3 regions of the Streptomyces sp. NPDC006655 genome follow, and region 2 is predicted to be linked to each of the others. Evidence: riboswitches for the same ligand, from Rfam matches in the RefSeq annotation. Region 2 holds a riboswitch; each other region holds the start of a gene.
What was found. Region 2 has a riboswitch for cobalamin ahead of AB0958_RS21410 (cobalamin biosynthesis protein). Riboswitches for the same ligand answer to the same signal wherever they lie in the genome.
Positions count from the first base shown of each region.

Region 1: another riboswitch for cobalamin. It lies ahead of AB0958_RS11115 (ABC transporter substrate-binding protein); the one in region 2 lies ahead of AB0958_RS21410 (cobalamin biosynthesis protein).
Region 3: another riboswitch for cobalamin. It lies ahead of AB0958_RS13770 (CbtB-domain containing protein); the one in region 2 lies ahead of AB0958_RS21410 (cobalamin biosynthesis protein).

Region 1 is NZ_JBEYJU010000014.1:44,965-51,949, forward strand. It holds gene AB0958_RS11110 (FAD-dependent oxidoreductase) at 1-1,525, shown strand, start outside; cobalamin riboswitch at 1,557-1,735, shown strand; gene AB0958_RS11115 (ABC transporter substrate-binding protein) at 1,790-2,839, shown strand; gene AB0958_RS11120 (iron chelate uptake ABC transporter family permease subunit) at 2,836-3,849, shown strand; gene AB0958_RS11125 (ABC transporter ATP-binding protein) at 3,846-4,667, shown strand; gene AB0958_RS11130 ((2Fe-2S) ferredoxin domain-containing protein) at 4,672-5,037, shown strand; gene AB0958_RS11135 (NAD-dependent malic enzyme) at 5,794-6,985, shown strand, end outside.
Region 2 is NZ_JBEYJU010000035.1:31,096-38,080, forward strand. It holds gene AB0958_RS21405 (cobyric acid synthase) at 1-1,066, opposite strand, end outside; gene AB0958_RS21410 (cobalamin biosynthesis protein) at 1,063-2,022, opposite strand; cobalamin riboswitch at 2,122-2,264, opposite strand; gene AB0958_RS21415 (hypothetical protein) at 2,435-2,662, opposite strand; gene AB0958_RS21420 (inorganic phosphate transporter) at 2,684-3,916, opposite strand; gene AB0958_RS21425 (class II aldolase/adducin family protein) at 4,153-4,887, shown strand; gene AB0958_RS21430 (alpha/beta fold hydrolase) at 4,980-6,107, shown strand; gene AB0958_RS21435 (hypothetical protein) at 6,382-6,985, shown strand, end outside.
Region 3 is NZ_JBEYJU010000019.1:5,062-12,046, reverse strand. It holds gene efeB (iron uptake transporter deferrochelatase/peroxidase subunit) at 1-682, opposite strand, end outside; gene AB0958_RS13780 (EfeM/EfeO family lipoprotein) at 679-1,875, opposite strand; gene AB0958_RS13775 (enoyl-CoA hydratase/isomerase family protein) at 2,293-3,345, shown strand; cobalamin riboswitch at 3,449-3,589, shown strand; gene AB0958_RS13770 (CbtB-domain containing protein) at 3,626-3,847, shown strand; gene AB0958_RS13765 (CbtA family protein) at 3,870-4,625, shown strand; gene pgm (phosphoglucomutase (alpha-D-glucose-1,6-bisphosphate-dependent)) at 4,785-6,425, shown strand; gene AB0958_RS13755 (BTAD domain-containing putative transcriptional regulator) at 6,514-6,985, opposite strand, start outside.

The DNA of each region.
Region 1 (6,985 bases), on a different contig from region 2:
CTTCATCGGCGAACTCGGCCTGCTGCACGGACAAGTGGCCTTCTACACCGCTGTCGCCAGGGAGCCGGGCGAGGTCCTCGTCCTCTCCCTGGACCAGTTGCGCCACCTGGTGTCCCAGGACCCCACCATCGGGGACCTCGTGCTGCGCGCCTGTCTGTGCCGTCGCGCGCTGCTCGTCGGACAGGGCGCCGGCTTCCGCATCATCGGCTCTCGCTACTCGCCCGACACCAGACGGCTGCGCGAGTTCGCCGTCCGCAACCGGCTGCCGCACCGCTGGATCGACCTGGAGACCGACGAGGAGGCCGAGGAACTGCTGCGCCGCTTCGGCGTCGGTCCGGCGGAGACACCACTCGTCATCTGGCGGGACACCACCTTGTTGCGCAACCCGAGCAACGCGGAACTGGCCCGGCTCATCGGCCTGCCGTCCCTGCCCGCCGGAAGCCGACACGGCGACGTCCTCATCGTGGGCTCCGGACCTGCCGGCCTCGCTGCCGCGGTGTACGCCGCCTCCGAAGGTCTGAGCACCACGGTGGCGGAGGCGATGGCCACCGGAGGCCAGGCCGGCACGTCGTCCCGCATCGAGAACCTGCTCGGCTTCCCGTCCGGCATCTCCGGCGCCGAACTCACCGAACGCGCAGTGCTCCAGGCCGAGAAATTCGGCGCCGGGATCAGCCTTCCACTGGAGGCGACCGGTCTGCACCGCAAGGACGACGACCACTACGTCGTGGCGTTCGCCGACGGCAGCGAGATCGCCGCCCGCGCCGTCGTCCTGGCCATGGGTGCCCGTTACCGCCGGCTCCGGGTGCCCGGCATCGAACGCCTGGAGGGAACGAGCGTGCACTACTCGGCGACCGTCTACGAGGCCCAGCAGTGCCGCGCCGACCCGGTGGCCGTCGTCGGCGGAGGCAACTCGGCGGGCCAGGCGGTGCTGTTCCTCGCCGGGTACGCGCCGAAGGTGCACCTGCTGGTCCGAGGAGCGAGCCTGGAGGCCAACATGTCCCGCTACCTCATCGACCAGGTCGAGCGCCATCCGCGGGTGGAGGTCATGCTGCACACCGAGGTCACCGAGGTCATCGGCCAGGAGGTGCTGGAGGAGCTCGACGTGGTCGACAACCGCACGGGCGTGCACCGCCGCCTCGCGGCGCGGAGCCTGTTCGTCTTCACCGGCGCCGAACCTCACACCGAGTGGCTCGCCGGCACCGTCGCCGTCGACTCCCGCGGCTTCGTCCTCACCGGGCCGGAGGCCCAGGAAGCCTGCACCTCTCCCGAGGTGTGGCACGGCCGCGGGCGCCCGTGCATGACCCTCGAGACCAGCCTGCCCGGGGTCTTCGCGGTGGGGGACGTCCGCAGCGGCTCGGTGAAGCGGGTGGCCTCCGCGGCCGGTGAGGGCGCGATGGCCATCCACTTCGTGCACCGGCACCTGGGGCACTCGGCCGTACCCGGCACCACGGGCACACCGGCTGCCACGGGCCACTCGGACGCCTCCCCGCGCCTCCGTCACAAGGAGTCCGCATGGCTCGCATGACCGCACGCACGACGTGACCGTACGACGGACTTGATAGCCTCAGCGGGCCAGTCGAGCCACATCCGAGGCCAGGGAATCCGGTGCGAACCCGGAACTGACGCGCAGCGGTGAGGGGGACGGGCGGGGCACGCAACGCCACTGGGAGACCGGGAAGGCGTCCCGTCCGGACGAACCCGAGTCCGAAGACCTGCTGGCACCTCCGCGCTTCGGCGTGGAGGGACGTCCGTAGGCCAGGCTCCGCGTACGAGCCCCGACCCCAGAGGCATGCCCGTGCTCCGCGCCCCCGCCCTCATCCGCACTCCGGTGTTTCTCCTCACGTCCTCCCTGCTGCTCACCGCCTGCGGCTCCTCCGGTGCCGACAGCGCGAAGTCGGCGAAGACCGCGGCCGCCGGGTACCCGGTGACCCTCGACGACTGCGGCCAGAAGGTCACCCTGACAGCGGCGCCGAAGCGGGCCGTGTCCCTCAACCAGGGCAGCACCGAGATCCTGCTCTCCCTCGGCCTCGCCGACCGCATTGCCGGTACGGCCACGTGGACCGACCCGGTGATGAAGGGCCTGGAGAAGGCGAACGCTTCCGTGCCGCGCCTCGCCGACAACGCGCCCTCCTTCGAGAAGGTCCTGGACGCCGAACCCGACCTCGTCACCGCCTCGTTCGTCTCCACCCTGGGCAAGGGCGGGGTCGCCACCCGCGCGCAGTTCGAGAAGCTGGGCGTGCCCACGTATGTCTCGCCGTCCGACTGCTCGGGCAAGGACAACGACAGCGGCGGCGACGGATCACGCAGCGAGCCGCTCACGCTCGATGTCGTGTACGGCGAGATACGTGACCTGGCACGGGCGTTCGGCGTGGAGGCGCGGGGCGAGAAGCTGGTCGCATCCCTGAAGAAGCGGGTCGGCACGGCCACCGCCGGGCTCAACGGCTCCGACGTCTCGCTCATGTACTGGTTCGCCAACTCCCGGTCGCCCTACCTCGCCGGCTGCTGCGGCGCACCGGGCGCCATCACCCGTGCGGTCGGCGCGAAGAACGCCTTCGCCGACACCCACGACGAATGGCCCCAGAGCAGCTGGGAGACGGTCGCCGACCGCGACCCCGATGTGATCGTGATCGGCGACCTGACCCGCAGGCAGCAGACCGCGGAGACCGCCGCCGCCAAGATCCGCTTCCTGGAGACCAACGCCGCCACCCGCAACCTGACCGCCGTCAAGAAGAAGTGGTACGTCCTGCTGAGCGGACAGGCGATGAACCCGTCCATCCGCACCATCGAGGGGATCGAGAAGGTCGCAGCCGGTCTGCGCGACTTCGGGCTCGCCAAGTGAGCGTGCGTGCCCTGCTGGTGACCGGTGGCGGACTGGCCGCGCTGCTCGCGTCGATCGCCGTGGCTGTGACGATCGGTCCCGCCGACATCTCCACGGCAGACGTCTGGGCGTCCGTCGCGGCCCATCTCGGCCTCGGCGAGAGCACGTTGGCGCCGCTGCGGGACGGCATCGTGTGGAACCTGCGGATGCCGCGCACGCTGCTCGCCGCCGTGTGCGGTGCCGGGCTCGCCGTGTGCGGGGCGGTGATGCAGTCCCTGCTGCGCAATCCGCTCGCCGACCCCTTCGTGCTCGGCGTGTCCTCCGGCGCGTCCACGGGAGCGGTCGCCGTGGTCGTGCTGGGCGTCGGCGGCGGAGTGATCTCCCTGTCGGCAGGCGCCTTCCTCGGCGCGCTGCTCTCCTTCGCCCTGGTGCTGCTGCTCAGCCACACCCTCGGCGGCGGCACCGACCGGGTCGTGCTGTCAGGAGTGGCGGTCATGCAGCTGTTCTCCGCGCTGACCTCGTTCACCGTCCTGACCTCAGCGGACGCCGAGACCACCCGGGGCGTCCTGTTCTGGCTGCTCGGCTCGCTCACCGCGGCCGACTGGGGACAGGTGCTGCTCTGCACGGCCGTCCTGGCCGTGGTCCTCGTCGCCTGCCTCGGGTACGCCCGTACGCTCGACGCGTTCGCCTTCGGTGAGGAGGCCGCCGCCGGACTCGGAGTCCACGTCGCCCGTACCCGCCTGGCCCTCCTCTCCGTGACCGCACTGCTCACGGCCGTCCTGGTCGGCTGCGCCGGCGCGATCGGCTTCGTCGGCCTGGTCCTGCCCCACGCCACCCGCGTCCTCACCGGCTCCGGACACGCCCGGCTGCTGCCGGTCACCGCGCTGACCGGGGCCGTCTTCCTGGTGTGGGTGGACACCCTCGCCCGTACGGTCCTCGACCCCCAGGAGGTCCCGGTGGGCGTGGTGACGTCCCTCATCGGCGTGCCGGCGTTCCTGGCCGTGCTCTACCGCGGACGGAGAAGGACATGACCAGCCTGCACGCGGACCGCGTCGTACGACGCCTCGGCGACAATATCGTCGTCGACGGCGTCACCCTCACTCTGAGCCATGGCGAGACCGTCGGCCTCCTCGGCCCCAACGGCTCAGGAAAGTCGACGCTGTTGAGACTGTTGGCCGGAGTCCTCGCCCCCACCGTCGGCGTCGTCACCTTGGACGGACGTCCCCTGGCCGATCTCGGCCGCCGCGCCACCGCCCGCCGGATCGCCACGGTCGAGCAGCATGCCGACACCCAGACCGAACTGACCGTTCACGACGTCGTCGCCCTCGGCCGCATCCCGCACCGCCGCGCCTGGGCGCCGGCCTCGGCAGCCGACGCCGATGCCGTCGCCGAAGCCCTGGCCCGCACCGGACTGACCGAGCGGGCCGGCCAGTCCTGGCACACCCTGTCCGGCGGCGAACGCCAGCGCACCCAGATCGCCCGCGCGCTCGCCCAGGAACCCCGCGAGCTCCTCCTCGACGAACCCACCAACCACCTCGACATCCAGCACCAGCTCGACCTGCTGGCACTCGTCGCGAGCCTGCGGGTCACCGCCGTCATCGCCCTGCACGACCTCAACCTCGCCGCGATGTACTGCGACCGCCTGCTCGTCCTGCGCGAGGGCCGCGCCGTCGCGGAGGGCACTCCGGCCGAGGTCCTGACGCCCACCCTCATCGAGCAGGTCTACGGCGTCCGTGCCGAGGTCGGCCACGACCCCGGCCACCCCGTGATCCGCTTTCTGCGCCCGGCCGTCCGGGACGAAGATCCCCCGAAGAGGAGTGTGACGAGCGATGCCTCGACAGCGCCCTGAAGCAATGGGCACGGAGCTCACGTCCGCCGAGCCGGCACCGTGCCGCGTCGTCGTGTGCCGGGACTGCTGCTGCGGAACCCCGAAAGTCACAGGTGTGGATCACGACCGGCAACTCGCGCGCCTTGCCGAGGAGGTACCGGTACGGGTCTCCGACTGCCTCGACGTCTGCGAGCACGCGAATGTGATCGTCGTCCAGCCTTCCGCGGCCGCACGTGCCGCCGGTGCGCGCCCGGTCTGGCTCGGACTCGTCAACGACGCGGCCGCCACCGAGGACGTCGCCGGCTGGGTACGGGCGGGTGGCCCTGGAGTCGCCCCGTGCCCCGACATCCTCGACCTCTACGTCTTCACGCCACCCCGCAGGGCGCGATGAGTACGAAGGCGGCCGGCTGCAGAGGACCGGGCATCGTCCACGAGCGTCTTCGGGTCCGACGCGCGCCAAGTAGCGTGCAGACCGCCCCTGACCTGCACAAAGCAGGCAGGGAGCAGTCTTCCAGGAGTGCGACATGCTGCGATGTTCGCCTCCTGCACTGGTACAACGACTGCTTCGCACTGGCCGTCGGCGCCCGCCACCTCGCGATGCCCGCACCAGGCGTTCGCCGTCGGAGCCCATATCCTCGGGCTCCGATTCCACCTGGAAACCGATCCCCGTGACATCGGACACTGGCTCATGGGCCACGCCGAGGCTCTTCTCGCCGCGGACACTGAGTGGCTGGACGAGGCCGGCTGCCGAGCACAACCCTCCGCACGTGGTGCCGCGAGCCGGACATTCCCCGAGCTTGGCTTTCGCAGTGCGCCTTCACCCAGTTCGTCGCGATGGCGACCTGAGCTGCCCGTAGACGTCGTCCCTGCTCGGACGGCACGGTGCAGGTAACTCTCCCTGCGATCCTTGTGGTGGGCATTGAAGGATCCCCGACGGTCCTGAGGTCAAGCGTGTGTCAGCAGACTCGGCGGGGTTACCCGCGCAATTGTCCCGGCCGTGGGCAGTCCCGGGTGATCCGGCGAACCGGCTCGACAGCGACGAGCGGCGGGGACAGGTGCCTCGCGTACGGCAGTGACGGACCTGGGTGACGCTCCCGGTCCAGGCCCGCGGGGCGGTAATCAGAATGCACGCGCCCCCAGGGAGGGCATGATGACCAAGCACACCGCGCGGACTCCGGCCATTCCAGGCGTCCTGACTGATCCACTCCGCAACCGGGGCGTGGGGTTCACGCAAGCGGACCGGGACGAGCTGGGCCTGACCGGGCGCCTGCCGTCCGCGGTACTGACGCTGGAGCAGCAGGCGCAGCGCGCGTACCAGCAGCTACAGGCCCAGGACGGTGACCTGGCCAAGAACGTGTATCTGGAGCAGCTGCACGACCGCAACGAGACTCTGTACTACAAGGTGCTCACCGATCACCTGGTGGAGTTGTTGCCGGTCGTGTACGACCCCACGGTGGGCGAGGCGATCGAGAAGTACTCCCATGAGTACCGCCGCCCGCGTGGCGTCTTCTTGTCCATCGACCGGCCCGAGGACATCGAGAAGGCCTTCGCCACGCTCCAACTCGGACCCGAGGACCTGGACCTGATCGTGTGCAGCGACGCGGAGCAGATCCTGGGCATCGGCGACTGGGGCGTGGGCGGCATTCAGATCGCGGCCGGCAAGCTGGCGGTCTACTCCGCGGCAGCCGGCATCGACCCGGCCCGCGTCATCCCCGTGTCACTGGATGTGGGAACGGACCGCGAGGAGCTGCTGAAGGACCCGCTGTACCTGGGCAACCGGCACCCCAGGGTCCGGGGCGCCGACTACGACGCGTTCATCGAGACGTACCTGCGGACGGTCTCGGCGATGTTCCCGCGTGCGCTGCTGCACTTCGAGGACTTCGGCCCCAGCAACGCCCGGCGGATCCTGGAGACCTACGGCGGCTACCGGATCTTCAACGACGACATGCAGGGCACCGGTGCGATCACCCTGGCCGCAGTCCTGTCGGCCATCAAGGTCAGCGACGTGCCGATGCGAGAGCAGAGGGTGGCGGTCTTCGGCGCGGGTACCGCCGGGGTGGGCATCGCCGACCAGCTGCGCGATGCCATGGTTCGTGACGGTGCGAGCCGCCGGGAGGCCAAGGCCCAGGTCTGGCTGATCGACAAGCCGGGCCTGCTCACCCGCGACACAAGTGACCTGCGTGACTTCCAGCAGCCCTACGCACGCGATCCGTCGGAGGTCGCCGACTGGCCGGAGGAGGACGGCGGGATCTCCCTGCTGGAAACCGTCAAGCAGGTCAAGCCGACGATCCTGCTGGGCACCTCCACCGTGCACGGGGCGTTCACCCGCGAGGTCGTCG
Region 2 (6,985 bases):
CACCGCAGATGCCGAGGACGGGCCGCTGCTCGGCGGCCCGGCGCAGCAGCGCGTCCGCGAGGCCCCGCTCCCGCAGCCACTCCAGGGCCCGGACCGTCCCCCGCGTCCCCGGAATCACGACGAGATCCGCGTCGGCCAGTTCCTCCGGCCGGTCCACGAACCGCACCAGGACGCCCGGTTCGGCGGCCAGCGCGTCCACGTCCGTGAAGTTGGACATGAGGGGGATCGCGCAGACGGCGACCCGGAGCACGTCCTCGCCGACGGGCGGGGCGGTGTTCGACTCGCGGACGGTCCCGCGCAGGGAGACCCTCCCCCACGCTCGGCTTCGCTCGCGCGGGGGGACCCCCATCCCGTCCTCCTCGTCGATGCCGAGGCCGTGCCGGAACGGGAGGACGCCGTACGTCCGCCGCCCGGTCAGCCCGTGCAGCATGTCGAGGCCGGGCTCCAGCAGGGAGACGTCGCCCCGGAACTTGTTGACGAGGAACCCCGCGACGAGTTCCTGGTCCTCCGGCGAGAGCAGCGCGACCGTCCCGAAGAAGGAGGCGAAGACACCCCCGCGGTCGATGTCGCCGACCACCAGCACGGGCAGCCGCGCGTTGCGCGCGATCCCCATGTTCACGATGTCGGTCCGGCGCAGGTTGATCTCCGCCGGACTGCCCGCCCCCTCACAGATCACCGCGTCATACGTGCCCCGCAACTCGGCAAGGCAGTCGAGCACGGTCCCGAGCAGCTTCTGCTGCCGCCCGCCGTGATACCCCCGCGCGCTCAGCTCGCCGACCGGCTTGCCGAGCAGCACCACCTGACTGCTCCGCTCGCCACCGGGCTTGAGCAGCACGGGGTTCATCAGCGCGGTCGGCTCGATCCGGCAGGCCTGCGCCTGCATGGCCTGCGCCCGCCCGATCTCGGCGCCCTCGCGGGTGACGAAGGAGTTCAGGGACATGTTCTGCGCCTTGAACGGCGCGACCTTGACGCCCTGTCGTACGAGCCACCGGCAGACACCGGCGGTGACGACACTCTTGCCCGCGTCGGAGGTGGTCCCGGCCACCAGCAGCCCGCCGCCGTTCACCAGGAACCCCCCGCGCGCCTCGCGACCCGTCCACGCAGCAGGGCCGCGGCCGCGCTCGCCCCCAGCGCCAGCCAGCCCACGCGCCGTGACAGCCGCACGGCCCGCTCGATGTCCCCGGTCACCACGCTTCGCCCCTCCCCGTTCAGCACCGGCCGGTGCTCGACCCGCCCCCCGTACGACAACGTCCCCCCGAGCCGCACCCCCAACGCCCCCGCGAACGACGCCTCCACGGGCCCCGCGTTGGGACTGGGATGCTTCGCCGCGTCGGCCCGCCAGGCCCGCACCGCGCCCCTGGGGTCGCTCCCGGCCACGGCGGCGAGTACGGCGGTGAGCCGTGCCCCCGGCCATCCGGCCACGTCGTCCAGCCGCGCCGAGGCCCATCCGTACCGCAGGTGGCGGGCCGACCTGTGGCCGACCATCGCGTCCAGGGTGTTGACGGCCCGGAACCCGAGCAGCCCCGGCACTCCGCCCAGCGCCCCCCACACCAGCGCGCCGACCACCGCGTCGCTGGTGTTCTCGGCGACGGACTCCACGACCGCCCGCGCGATCCCGTCGGCGTCCAGGGCCTGCGGATCCCGCCCGCACAGATGGGGCAACCGGGCCCGGGCCGCCTCGACGTCCCCCGCCTCGAGGGCCCGTCCGACGGCCCGCGCCTCACGCGCGAGGGACGTGCCCCCGACGACGGCCCAGGTGGCGGCAGCGGTGAGCGCGACGGACGCGGTGGTGGACGGCCGTACCACCCGCTGGGCCACGGCACCCAGCGTCACGGCGCCGCCCGCGCACACGGCGGTGTGCAGCGCGCCCCAGCCACGGTGGTCCCGCCACAGCACCCGCTCCACGGCCCCGGCCGCCCGCCCGAACGCGGCGACCGGATGCCCCCGGCGCGGATCGCCGAGCAGCAGATCACCGACAAGGCCGGCGGCGGCGCCGTACGCGAAGACGCGATCGGCACCCATCGGCTCAGCCGGCCGCGGGGTCGGGGACGAGCCGGTTACTGCACCTCGGTCGGCAGCCGCGCATGGCGATATGTCCTCACTCAGGGTGTCCACGCCCTGGTTCGACGAGACCGGCGGTGAGAGTTCCTGGCTCCCGGGAATGGCTACCCCGGTGACAGTGGCGGGACCGCGCCGGATTCACACCGGCTTCCTCTCTTGCCGCCGTACATGGCTCCGGCAGTCCACCACGCCCCCGGAAGACCCGTCAACTTGCCGTTGACCTGCGCGGGGAGTGTGTGGGAAGGCCCACACCGGTGGCCCGGTGGGGCTCCCGGGGCAGACGGAAGGCTCCGCCGCGAACGGATCGGGGCGGAGCCTGGCGGCCTCGGGTCGGGCCGCTGTCGTGATCGGTGCGGATCGGTGCGGTCGCGGCTCAGGCCTTCGCCACGATCAGGTGGATGCCGTACGCCACGGCCGCGGTGCAGGCCGCGAAGCAGAGGCAGGCGGCGGTCGCGGCCAGGGTCGCGGAGTTGCCCTGCGCGGTGGCTCGTTCGCGGGCGGAGAGGCCCTTGATGCCGAGGGTGAAGAGGGTCACGAGACCCACGGTGGCCACGAGGCTGACGCCGAAGACGGAGCCGATGGCTGCCCAGTCGATGTTCATGTCGGGTTGTGTTCCTCGGGGTCAGACGGTGGCGGCCGGGTCGGTCGCGGGAGCGGCGGGGGAGGGGATGGTGGCGGTGAGGCCCTCGGTCACCGTGCCCGCGGGCGGCGGGGTGACGGCGGCGATCGCCGTGGTCACGACCCCGGCCGGCTCCTCGGTGCCGACGACGTTGCCGCTGTCCACGACCTCGCGGCGGGAGAGCTTCCAGATCGCGGCGCTCGCGGCCACCAGGAAGACGGCGACGGCGGCCGTGCCCCCGTCACCGAGGTCCGTCACGGACTCGGCGAGCGCGCCGACCAGCGCGGCGGCCGGGAGGGTGAGCACCCAGGCGACGACCATGCGGGTCGCGGTGGACCAGCGGACGGTGCCGCCCTTGCGGCCCAGACCTGCGCCCATCACGGAACCGGAGACGACGTGCGTGGTGGAGAGGGAGAAGCCGAGGTGGGAGGAGGCCAGGATGGCGGTGGCCGCGCTGGTCTGGGCGGCGAAGCCCTGCTGCGGCTGGAGGTCCGTCAGGCCCGTGCCCATGGTGCGGATGATCCGCCAGCCGCCGATGTAGGTGCCGAGCGCGATGGCGAGGCCGGCGGAGAGGATGACCCAGGTGGGAGGGTTGGAGCCGGGGGCGATGGAACCGCCCGCGACGAGCGCGAGGGTGATGATGCCCATCGTCTTCTGCGCGTCGTTGGTGCCGTGGGCGAGCGAGACCAGGCCGGCGGAGGCGATCTGGCCGGCGCGGTAGCCCTTGCGGGTGGCCTCGTCCTCGGCGTTCTTCGAGAGCGTGTAGGACAGCCGGGTGGAGAGCAGTGCCGCGAGGCCCGCGACCACGGGGGCGGCGACCGCCGGGAGCAGGACCTTGGTGACGAGGACGTCGCCGTGGACCGCGCCGAAGCCGGCCGAGGCGACGGTGGCGCCGATCAGACCGCCCATGAGGGCGTGCGAGGAACTGGAGGGCAGACCCACCAGCCAGGTCACCAGGTTCCAGAGGATCGCGCCGACCAGGGCGGCGAAGATGACCTCGGGACGGATGCCGTTCTCGTCGACGAGCCCCTTGGAGATCGTGTTGGCGACCTCCACGGAGAGGAAGGCGCCCACCAGGTTGAGCGCGGCGGACATCGTCACCGCGATCTTGGGCTTGAGCGCACCGGTCGAGATGGTGGTGGCCATCGCGTTGGCGGTGTCGTGGAAACCGTTCGTGAAATCGAACGCGAGTGCGGTTACCACCACAATCGCGAGGATCAGCGAGAAGCTTTCCATTTACCCAGGCAATCTTTCGAAGTCGTTGGCTGTTGGACCGTAGGCAACCTGGGTGAACGGCAGATGAACTGAGGGGGGCTTGGGGGTGTCAATGACGGGGGGTCGGCATTCCGCTTACGGCCCGGGGGTCAGTCGCCGCTTGGCCGGCGGCGCCGGGAGACCGGCCTGCGCCGCCTCGCCGGTCCGCCGAAGAGATTCTGGTCACCCCGCAGGCCGCCCGGTGGCAGGATCGGGCCATGGCTGAGCAGCGGCGCGACGAGCGTGACGAACGGGACGGGCGCGACGGCGCACGCGGTGTCCCCGAGCCGTCGGGACGGGAGGCGCTCGCGGCGGAGGCCGACGCCTGGCAGGACCTCGTCGCCACCGCCCGCCGCACGGTGACCGAGGGACTGGTCGTCGGCACCTCCGGCAACGTCTCGGTCCGCGTCGGCGACACCGTGCTGGTCACGCCGTCGGGCGTGCCGTACGACCGGCTCGCCCCCGGCGACGTGACCGGCGTCGACCTCGACGGCCGGCAGGTCCTCGGCACCCTCCCGCCGACCAGCGAGCTGCCGATGCACCTCGCCGTCTACCGCACCACCGACGCGGGCGCCGTCGTCCACACCCACGCCGTGCACGCGACGGCCGTCTCGACCCTCGTCCCGGAACTCCCGGCGATCCACTACATGTCCGCGGCCCTCGGCGGCACCGTCCGGGTCGCCCCGTACGCGACGTACGGCACCGACGAACTGGCCGCGAACATGCTCCGCGCCCTGGCCGGCCGCTCCGGCTGCCTCCTCCAGAACCACGGCACGGTCACCTACGGCGCCACCCTCGCCCAGGCCTACGACCGCACCGCCCAGCTCGAATGGCTCTGCCACCTCTGGCTGACGGCATCCGCGGTCCCGGGCCTGACCCCGGCCCTGCTCTCCCCGGACCAGGTGGCCTCGGCGGCGGAGAAACTGAAGCGGTACGGCCGCCGGCAGGGATGAACCCCGGCCCGGGGGGAATCCGGGTCCAGTGGCTTCGTCGATTCCTCCGTCCTCCGCTGGCCGACACCGCGGTCCGCCCCGACACTGGACAGGTGCGCCCAGTCAAAGTCACGGCCGCGGCCGTCGGTGCCGTACTCGCCGCCGGCGTGGCCGGCGTGGCCGCGGGACGGCTCGCCAGTGACGCCGCGCTGAAGGCACCGCCCGGCCGGCCCCTGCCCACCGAACCCCGGCTCACCGTGCACGGCACCGCGGCCGGCCGCATCACCCTCACCCGGGACCTCGCCTCCCTGCGCCCCGGCACCTACGGCCTGGCCGGCGACGGCTCGCACGCGGTCGTCGGCGCCGTCATGGAGTCCGCCGCGAACACCGCCGACACGGTCGTACGACGGCTGGAACGGGTGACCCACGGCACCCTGGAGACCGGCGACAAGGTCTGGCTCACCGCCAACGTCCACGTCGGCAACCCGGAGACCGCCCTCGGCCTGGACCACGCCGACGTCGACATCCCCGGCGAACTCGGTCCGCTGCCCGCCTGGTTCGTGCCCGGCGACCGGGACACCTGGGTGATCGCGGTGCACGGCCTCGGCACCACCCGCGAACACCCCATGAACGTCATGCGGTTCCTGAACAGCCGCAGGCTGCCGGTCCTCGCCCTCGCCTACCGCGGCGACCTCGGCGCCCCCCGCCCGCCGGACGGCCTGAACCACCTCGGCGAGAGCGAGTGGCGCGACCTGGACGCGGCGATCCGCTACGCCGTCCGCTACGGCGCCCGCCGCGTCGTCCTGTACGGCTGGTCCACCGGCGCCGCCATGGCGCTGCGCGCCGCCGCCCACTCCGCCCTGCGCGAGCGTGTCTCCGGGCTGGTCCTCGACTCCCCGGTGCTCAACTGGGAGGCCACCCTGCGCGCCCTCGCCCAGGCCCGGCACACCCCCGAACCCCTGCTGCCGCTCGCGGTGCGCGCCGCCCAGGGCCGCGCCAACCTGCACGCCGACCGCGTCGCGGACCCCCTCGACCCGGAACACCTCACCGTGCCCACCCTGATCATGCACGGCCCGGACGACACCGTCGCCCCCTGGACGTACTCCCGGCGGCTCGCCGAGCGGCGTCCCGACCGGGTCGCCCTGCACGCCGTCCCGGGCGCCCCGCACGGCGCGATGTGGAACCCCGACCCGAAGCAGTACGAGGAACGGCTGCGCCGCTTCCTCACCCCCCTGATGTGAGGGCAGCCCCTTCGCGCCCTCGTCCCGCCCCGAGCCGGAGGCCCTGATTCCAGTCGGTGCCGGAGGTTCCGTTTAAGGCCGTACCACTGGCCTGAACATGTCTCCTCGCCTCCCCTCGGGGCCCGTGCGTTGGCCAGCCCCGTCGCCCGCCGTGACATTCCGTTTGGGTTTTCGGACCGTCAACCGGAAGACTGCACCCGTGACGTCCCGTATCCCGCGCGACTCAAGGCTTCGACTCGTCCGAACGCGACCCCTGGCCGCCGCCCCCCGAGCGATGAACCAGCGGCCCGCGCGCCGCCCCGCACCCCGCCCGCCCGAGGGCACCCCGGCCCCCGCCGAGCTGGCCAGAATGGCGCGCTCGGGCCTGGCGGGAGCGGCCCGTGTCGCCCACTGGGCCGACGCGGCCCTCGGACCCGGGAACGACGGCGCGACCGGCGACGGCAAGGCCACCCTCTCCGACGCGTCCGCCGAACGCGCGGCCGCGGATCTCGGCCTGACCGTCGCTCAGGTCCGCGCCGACTGGGACACCGCCCGGCTCGCCGGCCTGGTCGAGGTGCACGGCGACAGCGCGCGCCCCGGCTGGCGACTGCGCGCCTGGGACCGCGACGACAGCGCCGTCCTGCGCGGCTGGGTCGCTCTCTTCGACGCCTGGTCGCTCGCCCACCCCGAGCCCACGGACGTCGAGCCGGCCGCCGTCGCCGAGGTCGTCTCGGCCATGCCCCAGGTGCTCTCCTTCCTCCAGCTGTCCGCCGGTCCCGTCCCGGTCGAGCAGCTCCTCGACCTGCTGCGGCAGCGGGTCACCGAACTGCGCACCGAGCGCTGCGAGGTGACCTACGACACCCAGACCGGCCCCGGGTCCGCCGGTCCGGTCGCCGCCG
Region 3 (6,985 bases), on a different contig from region 2:
CCTTGAAACCGAACAGGTTGCGCGGGGTGCCGGACGGCCGGGGCGGGCCGGAGAAGCCGTCCAGCCGCCAGCGGACCTGCATGCCACCACGGGTGTGCCGGGCGATGTCCCGCAACGCGTGCAGCACCGTGTCGGTGTCGTCGGCGTGCAGTTGCAGGCTGACGTCGCCGTGGCACCACTCGGGCCTGAGGTCGTCGTCCGGGAAGGCGGGCATCGTCGTCAGCCGACGCGGCCTCAGCGTGCCCAGGCCGAACCGGTCGTCGAAGAGCGAGGCGCCGACGCCGACGGTCACCGCCAGGGCTCCGGACGGAAGCCGGCCGCCGAGGACGCCCGAGTCGGCGGGCGGGGCGGTGATGCCGACCGGGTCCGGGGTGCCGCCCGAGGTCAGGAAGCGGGCCCGGTCGGTGAGCGTGCGCAGCAGGTCGGCGAGGTCGGCCCGGCCCTCGGCGGTGACGTCGAAGGACGTGAACACGGTCGTGCGCCGGGGCGCGGCGGTCACGGACTGCTGGCGGGGGCCGTGGAAGGGCGCGACGGCGGTGGTGGCCGGGGTGGCGGAGGCGGCGGTGTCCGAGGCAGGGGCCGCGGCGCCTCCGGCCGCCAGCCCCGCCCCCGTGAGGGCCGCTCCGCGCAGGAAACCGCGGCGGCCGAGTCCGCTCGGGCCCGTCCTCTCCTCGGTGCTCACACCGTCCTCCGGGGATCGCACAGGGTGGCCACCGAGGCCAGCCGCTCCACCAGGTCGCCGAGGACCGCGTCGACGTTCTCGCGCTGCCGACGGCTCAGCCTGCCCAGCGGGGTCCAGGTGCCGTCGTGCCCGAACCCGTCGAGCGTCCGGCCGGCCCGCTCCACCGCGCTCCGCAGACCGGACAGACCGGCGTACCGGCCGGCCAGCACCGGACGCAGCCGGGCCAGCACCTGTTCGGTGCCGTCCAGGTTGGCGCGGGCGGTGGCGAGGTTGCTGCCGCTGCCGTAGTCGGTCCGGCCGGTCAGCTCGAACTGCACCGTGTTCTCCAGGATCTCGTGCGCCCGCAGCCCCAGCTGGGCCGGGTCCATGCGGGTCCCCGCCCAGTCGTCGCGCAGCGCGGTGACCGACTTCAGCAGGGCGGCCGCCGGAGCCCGCAGCCCGGTGGCGGACTCGCCGTGCCACAGGCCGTACTCGACCCGGTGGAAGCCGGTGAAGTCCTTGTCGTGCACCCCGCCGCGCAGCCCCGCGTCCGTTCCGTTGATCGCCCGGTCCGCCTCGCCGAAGGCGTCGTACGCGGCGCCCATCCGCTCGTACTGCAGGTGCGCGGGCAGCCAGGCGGTGCGGGCGGCGGCCAGGTCACCGCGGTCGACCGCGTCCCGCAGCCCCGTGGTCAGCCGCACGACCTCCGACAGGCCGGTGCCGACCCACTTCTGGTAGGCGAGCGCCGGCGGGATCAGGTCGTGCTCGGTCACCGGGGCGGCGGCCGGTCCGCTGCGGCCCCCGCTGATGTGCACGGTGGGGCCGGTGACGGCGTCGGTGTCGTCGGGCACGCACTTGAACGCGTACGCGCCGGTGCCCAGGCGCACGGTGAGTTCCCGGGTGGTGCCGGGTCCGATGCCCTCGACCTCGCCGTAGACGGCCTGGCTCCTCGGGTCCTCCAGGAGGACCTCGGCGGCACCGTCGGTCGGGTTGTGCAGGTCGAAGACCTGCACACCGGAGACCGGCGTGGTCCACCCGCGTCCGCAACGGCTGGCGGACACCTCCACGGAGGTGTGCGGCAGCGCGGACGGGTCGGCGTGCGCCGGGCGTGAGCCGTGCGTGAGCGCGAGTACCCCGGCCGTCAGGCACGCGACGGTGACACCGACGACCGCCCAGGGACGCGACGACCTCCGTGTGAGGCCGGACAACACCATCCCGAGCTCCCGGGTTTCGTACCGTTCGTGATCGCCTCATGGTAGGCAGCCCTCCGCACTCGAACGGCCGTCCAGGCGAACCCATGACCAAGAGTTCCCTGCCGGTTCACCCAGGCCCGGCTGGACGACGTCCTGCTGGCCTGGCCGGCCGCCCACCGCGACACCACCGTCGCCCTGCGCCCGGACGCCTACGTCTGCGCTGCCGCCCCCACCGGCGCCCGACTCCCACCGCCTCCACCCGGGTTCACCGCCGACGCGGCCCGGAACAGGCCCTGACCGTGCGGCGGAGCGGGGGCTGCCGTCGTGCGGTGGGACACGGCGCGAGATGATCGTCCGTGTCCGACGTGTCCAGCTCCTGGAAGGAACCGACGACAGCATGCGTGTCGACGTGGCCCGTGACCTGACCGGGGTGTCCGGATGACCGGCGCCGAAGCACCCGTCCTGCTGCGCGTCGAGGGACGGGCCGCGCACATCACCCTGAACCGGCCGAAGGCCATCAACGCGCTGTCGCACCCCATGGTGGAGCGCATCGCCGAGGCCCTGACGGACTGGGAGCACGACCCCGCCGTCGAGACCGTCGTCATCACCGGGGCGGGGGAGCGCGGCCTGTGCGCGGGCGGCGACATCCGCGCCGTCCACGACGACGCCCACGACGGCGACGGCACCGCCGCGGCCGCGTTCTGGCGCGACGAGTACCACCTCAACGCCCGGATCGCCCGCTACCCCAAGCCGTACGTCGCCGTCATGGACGGCATCGTCATGGGCGGCGGGGTGGGGATCTCCGCGCACGGCGGGGTCCGGATCGTCACGGAGCGGTCCCGGATCGCCATGCCGGAGACCGGCATCGGCTTCGTCCCCGACGTGGGCGGCACGTACCTGCTCAGCCGGGCCCCCGGCGAACTGGGCACCCATCTCGCCCTGACCGGGGCCGGGATCGGCGCCGCCGACGCCGTGCTGTGCGGACTCGCCGACCACCACCTGCCGTCCGGCGCGCTCCGGGCGTTCGTCGCCGACCTCGCCGAACTGCCCGTCCCCGAGGCGGTCGCCCGCCACGCACGGCCCGCGACCGAAGGGGAACTGGCCGGTCACCGGAGCTGGATCGACGCCTGCTACGCCGCCGACACCGTCGAGGAGATTGTCCGCCGGCTGCTCGCACACGGCGACGCGACGGCGAAGGAGACGGCGCACACCCTGCTCGGCAGGTCCCCGACGGCCCTCAAGGTCACCCTCCGGGCAGTTCGCGGCGCCCGGCGACTGGACACCCTGGAGCAGGTGCTGGACCAGGAGTACCGCGTCTCCTGCGCCACCCTGACCACCCCTGACCTGGTGGAGGGCATTCGCGCCCAGGTCGTCGACAAGGACCGCGCCCCCCGCTGGTCCCCGGCCACCCTCGACGAGGTCGCCGAGGCCGACGTCGACCGCTTCTTCGCGCCGCTCGGCGCCCGCGAACTGGGCCTGGCCCGGCCCTGAAAGGCCGCCGACGGGACCGCGGCGGGCGGCGGCCGGTCCCGCCCGTCCACCGCGCACCGGGCGCGAGAGGAAGATCACGCCCGGTGAGGCGGTCTTGGCCGGACCTCCGGCACGCGGTACGGTCTGTCCGGTATCGACGACGGCGAGACGGAAGCCGGTGGGAATCCGGCACGGTCGCGCCACTGTATGCAAGAGCTCTCGGGCCCTTGCGAGTCAGACCCGTGGCTGTCGTCCTGTGCACCACCGAGATGGGACGCGAACTCCCAGAGGAGGTTCTGCCATGGCGCAGACCGTCGCCCAGCCGACCGCCACCACCCCCGTCGTCCCCGCCAAGCTGCCGCTGTCCGCGATAGCCCCCTGGGCGGTCTTCTTCGGCATCCTGATGCTGGTCCTGCTCTACTTCGTCGGCGCCGAGCAGGGCGCCACCTCCGTGTTCAGCGGCACGGACGTCCACGAGTGGGTGCACGACGCCCGCCACCTGCTCGGCTTCCCCTGCCACTGACGCGAGGGACGCCGTTCAACCCATGAATTCCGCAACGGTACGAAACCTCCTGGTGCGGGGCATGCTCGCCGGTCTCGCCGCCGGCCTGCTCGCCCTGGTGGTCGCCTACCTCCTCGGCGAGCCCGACGTCGACAAGGCGATCAGCTTCGAGGACGCCCACGCGCACGAGCACGAGATGGCCGTCGTCTCCCGCTCCCTCCAGTCCACCGCGGGCCTCGCCACCGGTGTCCTGGTGTACGGGGTCGCCTTCGGCGGCATCGCGGCCCTCGCCTACTGCTTCGCCCTCGGCCGCGTCGGCCGGTTCGGTCCGCGGGCGACCGCCCTGCTGCTGTCCGGCTGCGCGCTGCTCACCGTGTACGTGGTGCCGTTCCTGAAGTACCCGGCCAACCCGCCGTCGGTGGGCGCAGCGGACACCATCGGCAAGCGCACCACGCTGTACTTCCTGATGATGCTGCTCAGCGTGTTGCTGGCGGTCGCCGCCACCCTCCTCGGCAAGCGCCTGCGGGCGAGCCTCGGCACCTGGTGGGCGACCGTGGCCGCGGTGACCGCGTTCGCCGTCGTGATCGGGCTCGCGTACCAGTTCCTGCCGGTGGTCAACGAGGTCCCGAAGGACTTCCCGGCCACCCTGCTGTGGCGGTTCCGGCTCTCGGCGCTCGCCATCCAGGTGGTGCTGTGGAGCGGATTCGGCCTGCTGTTCGGCGAGCTGGCCGAGCGGCAGCTCAACCCGAAGCCCGCGAAGGCCACGGCCGTCCGGCGTTCCGTGCCCGCCGCGCACTGACCGACCCACGGGACGCGAGGGCCTCCGGCACCGTCCGGAGGCCCTCGCGCGTTCGGCGCACCGGCCGGCGCCGAAACGGCCCCGCACTCGTGTGTGTCGCCGCTGACAAGGGAAGATGGGCGGTGAGTGATCGAGCAACGACAGCGGAGGAATGGACTCATGCCGCATGAGCGAGCGGGCCGGCCGGCGGCTCCGGAGGACCTCGTCGACGTGGCCCGGCTGGTCACGGCCTACTACGCGCTGCACCCCGACCCGTCCGACCCCGCCCAGCGGGTGGCGTTCGGCACCTCGGGACACCGCGGGTCGTCGCTGACGACCGCCTTCAACGAGGACCACATCGCGGCCACCAGCCAGGCCATCTGCGAGTACCGGAGCGGCCAGGGCACCGACGGACCCCTCTTCCTGGGCGCCGACACCCACGCCCTGTCCGAACCCGCCAAGGTCACCGCCCTGGAGGTGTTCGCCGCCAACGGCGTGACCGTCCTGATCGACAGCGCCGACGGCTACACGCCCACCCCGGCCGTCTCGCACGCCATCCTCACCCACAACCGGGGCCGTACCACCGGTCTCGCGGACGGCGTCGTGGTCACCCCCTCGCACAACCCGCCCGCCGACGGCGGCTTCAAGTACAACCCGCCCAGCGGCGGCCCCGCCGCCTCCGACGCCACCTCCTGGATCCAGGACCGCGCCAACCAGATCATCGCGGGCGGCCTGAAGGACGTACGGCGCGTGCCGTACGAGCGTGCGCTCGCCGCGGACACCACCGGCCGGTACGACTTCATGGGCGTCTACGTCGACGACCTGCCCAGCGTCCTCGACCTCGACGCGGTCCGGGCCTCCGAGCTGCGCATCGGCGCCGACCCGCTCGGCGGGGCCTCCGTCGCCTACTGGGGCCGGATCGCCGAACGGCACGGCCTCGACCTCACCGTGGTCAACCCGCACACCGACCCCACCTGGCGGTTCATGACGCTGGACTGGGACGGCAAGATCCGGATGGACTGCTCCTCGCCGTACGCGATGGCCTCGCTGATCGAGAAACGGGACCAGTACCGGGTGGCCACCGGCAACGACGCCGACGCGGACCGGCACGGCATCGTCACCCGCGACGCCGGTCTGATGAACCCCAACCACTACCTCGCCGTGGCCATCTCCTACCTCTACCGCCACCGTGGGCAGTGGGCGGCGGACGCCGGCGTCGGCAAGACGCTCGTGTCCTCCTCGATGATCGACCGGGTCGCCGCCGACCTCGGCCGCCGGCTCGTCGAAGTGCCCGTCGGATTCAAGTGGTTCGTCGACGGACTGGTCAGCGGTGCGATCGGGTTCGGCGGGGAGGAGTCGGCCGGCGCGTCCTTCCTGCGCCGGGACGGCTCGGTGTGGACGACCGACAAGGACGGCATCCTGCTCGCCCTGCTCGCCTCCGAGATCACGGCCGTCACCGACCGGACCCCCTCCGAGCACTACGCCGACCTGACCGCCCGATTCGGCGAACCCGCCTACGCCCGCATCGACGCCCCCGCGAACCGCGAGGAGAAGGCGCTGCTCGCCAAGCTCTCCCCGGCCCAGGTCACCGCGGAGACCCTGGCGGGCGAGCCGGTCACCGCGGTGCTCACCGAGGCCCCGGGCAACGGGGCCGCGATCGGCGGCATCAAGGTGACCACGGAGAACGCCTGGTTCGCGGCCCGCCCCTCCGGCACCGAGGACGTGTACAAGATCTACGCCGAGTCCTTCCAGGGCCCCGAGCACCTCGCCCGGGTCCAGGAGGAGGCCAAGGCGGTGGTCGACGCGGCCCTCGGCGACTGACCCCCGCCGCACCGACCACGACGGTCCCGCGCGCCCCGTCCCACCCGTGGGCCGTCGGCCGGGGGCCGTCGTCGGCGTGCGGCGCCGGTCATGGCGTGAACGTGCGCCGGCGGCCTCGGGTCTCGGACAGCCGGGTCGCCGCACGGTGGGCGCTCGCGGCGAGGTGGGCCGAACCCCACACCTGTGCGGTGCGTCCGGCCAGTGCGTAGGCCTCGGCCGCCGCCCGGTCCTCGCCCAGCAGCCGGTACAGGTCGGCGAGGGCGTGGGCGAGCGGCCGGCTCGCGTACGCCGCGCCCGCCGCCCCGGCGAGCTGGTCGCGCAGCGGGACCAGATGCCCGAGCAGGGCCGCCGCCGCGCCGTGGTCCCGGTGCAGTACCGCGAGCTGCGCCCGGAAGTCGAGTTCCAGGCCGTGCAGATGGTCACGCCGCGGCTCCGGATCGACCGGTACGGCCAGGGACTCGTCGAGCCTGCCCAGACGGGCCAGGACCAGCGCCTGCGCCACGGCGACCGGGCCACCCGCCGACTCGTACACGGCCCGCACCATCGGCTCGATCTCGGCC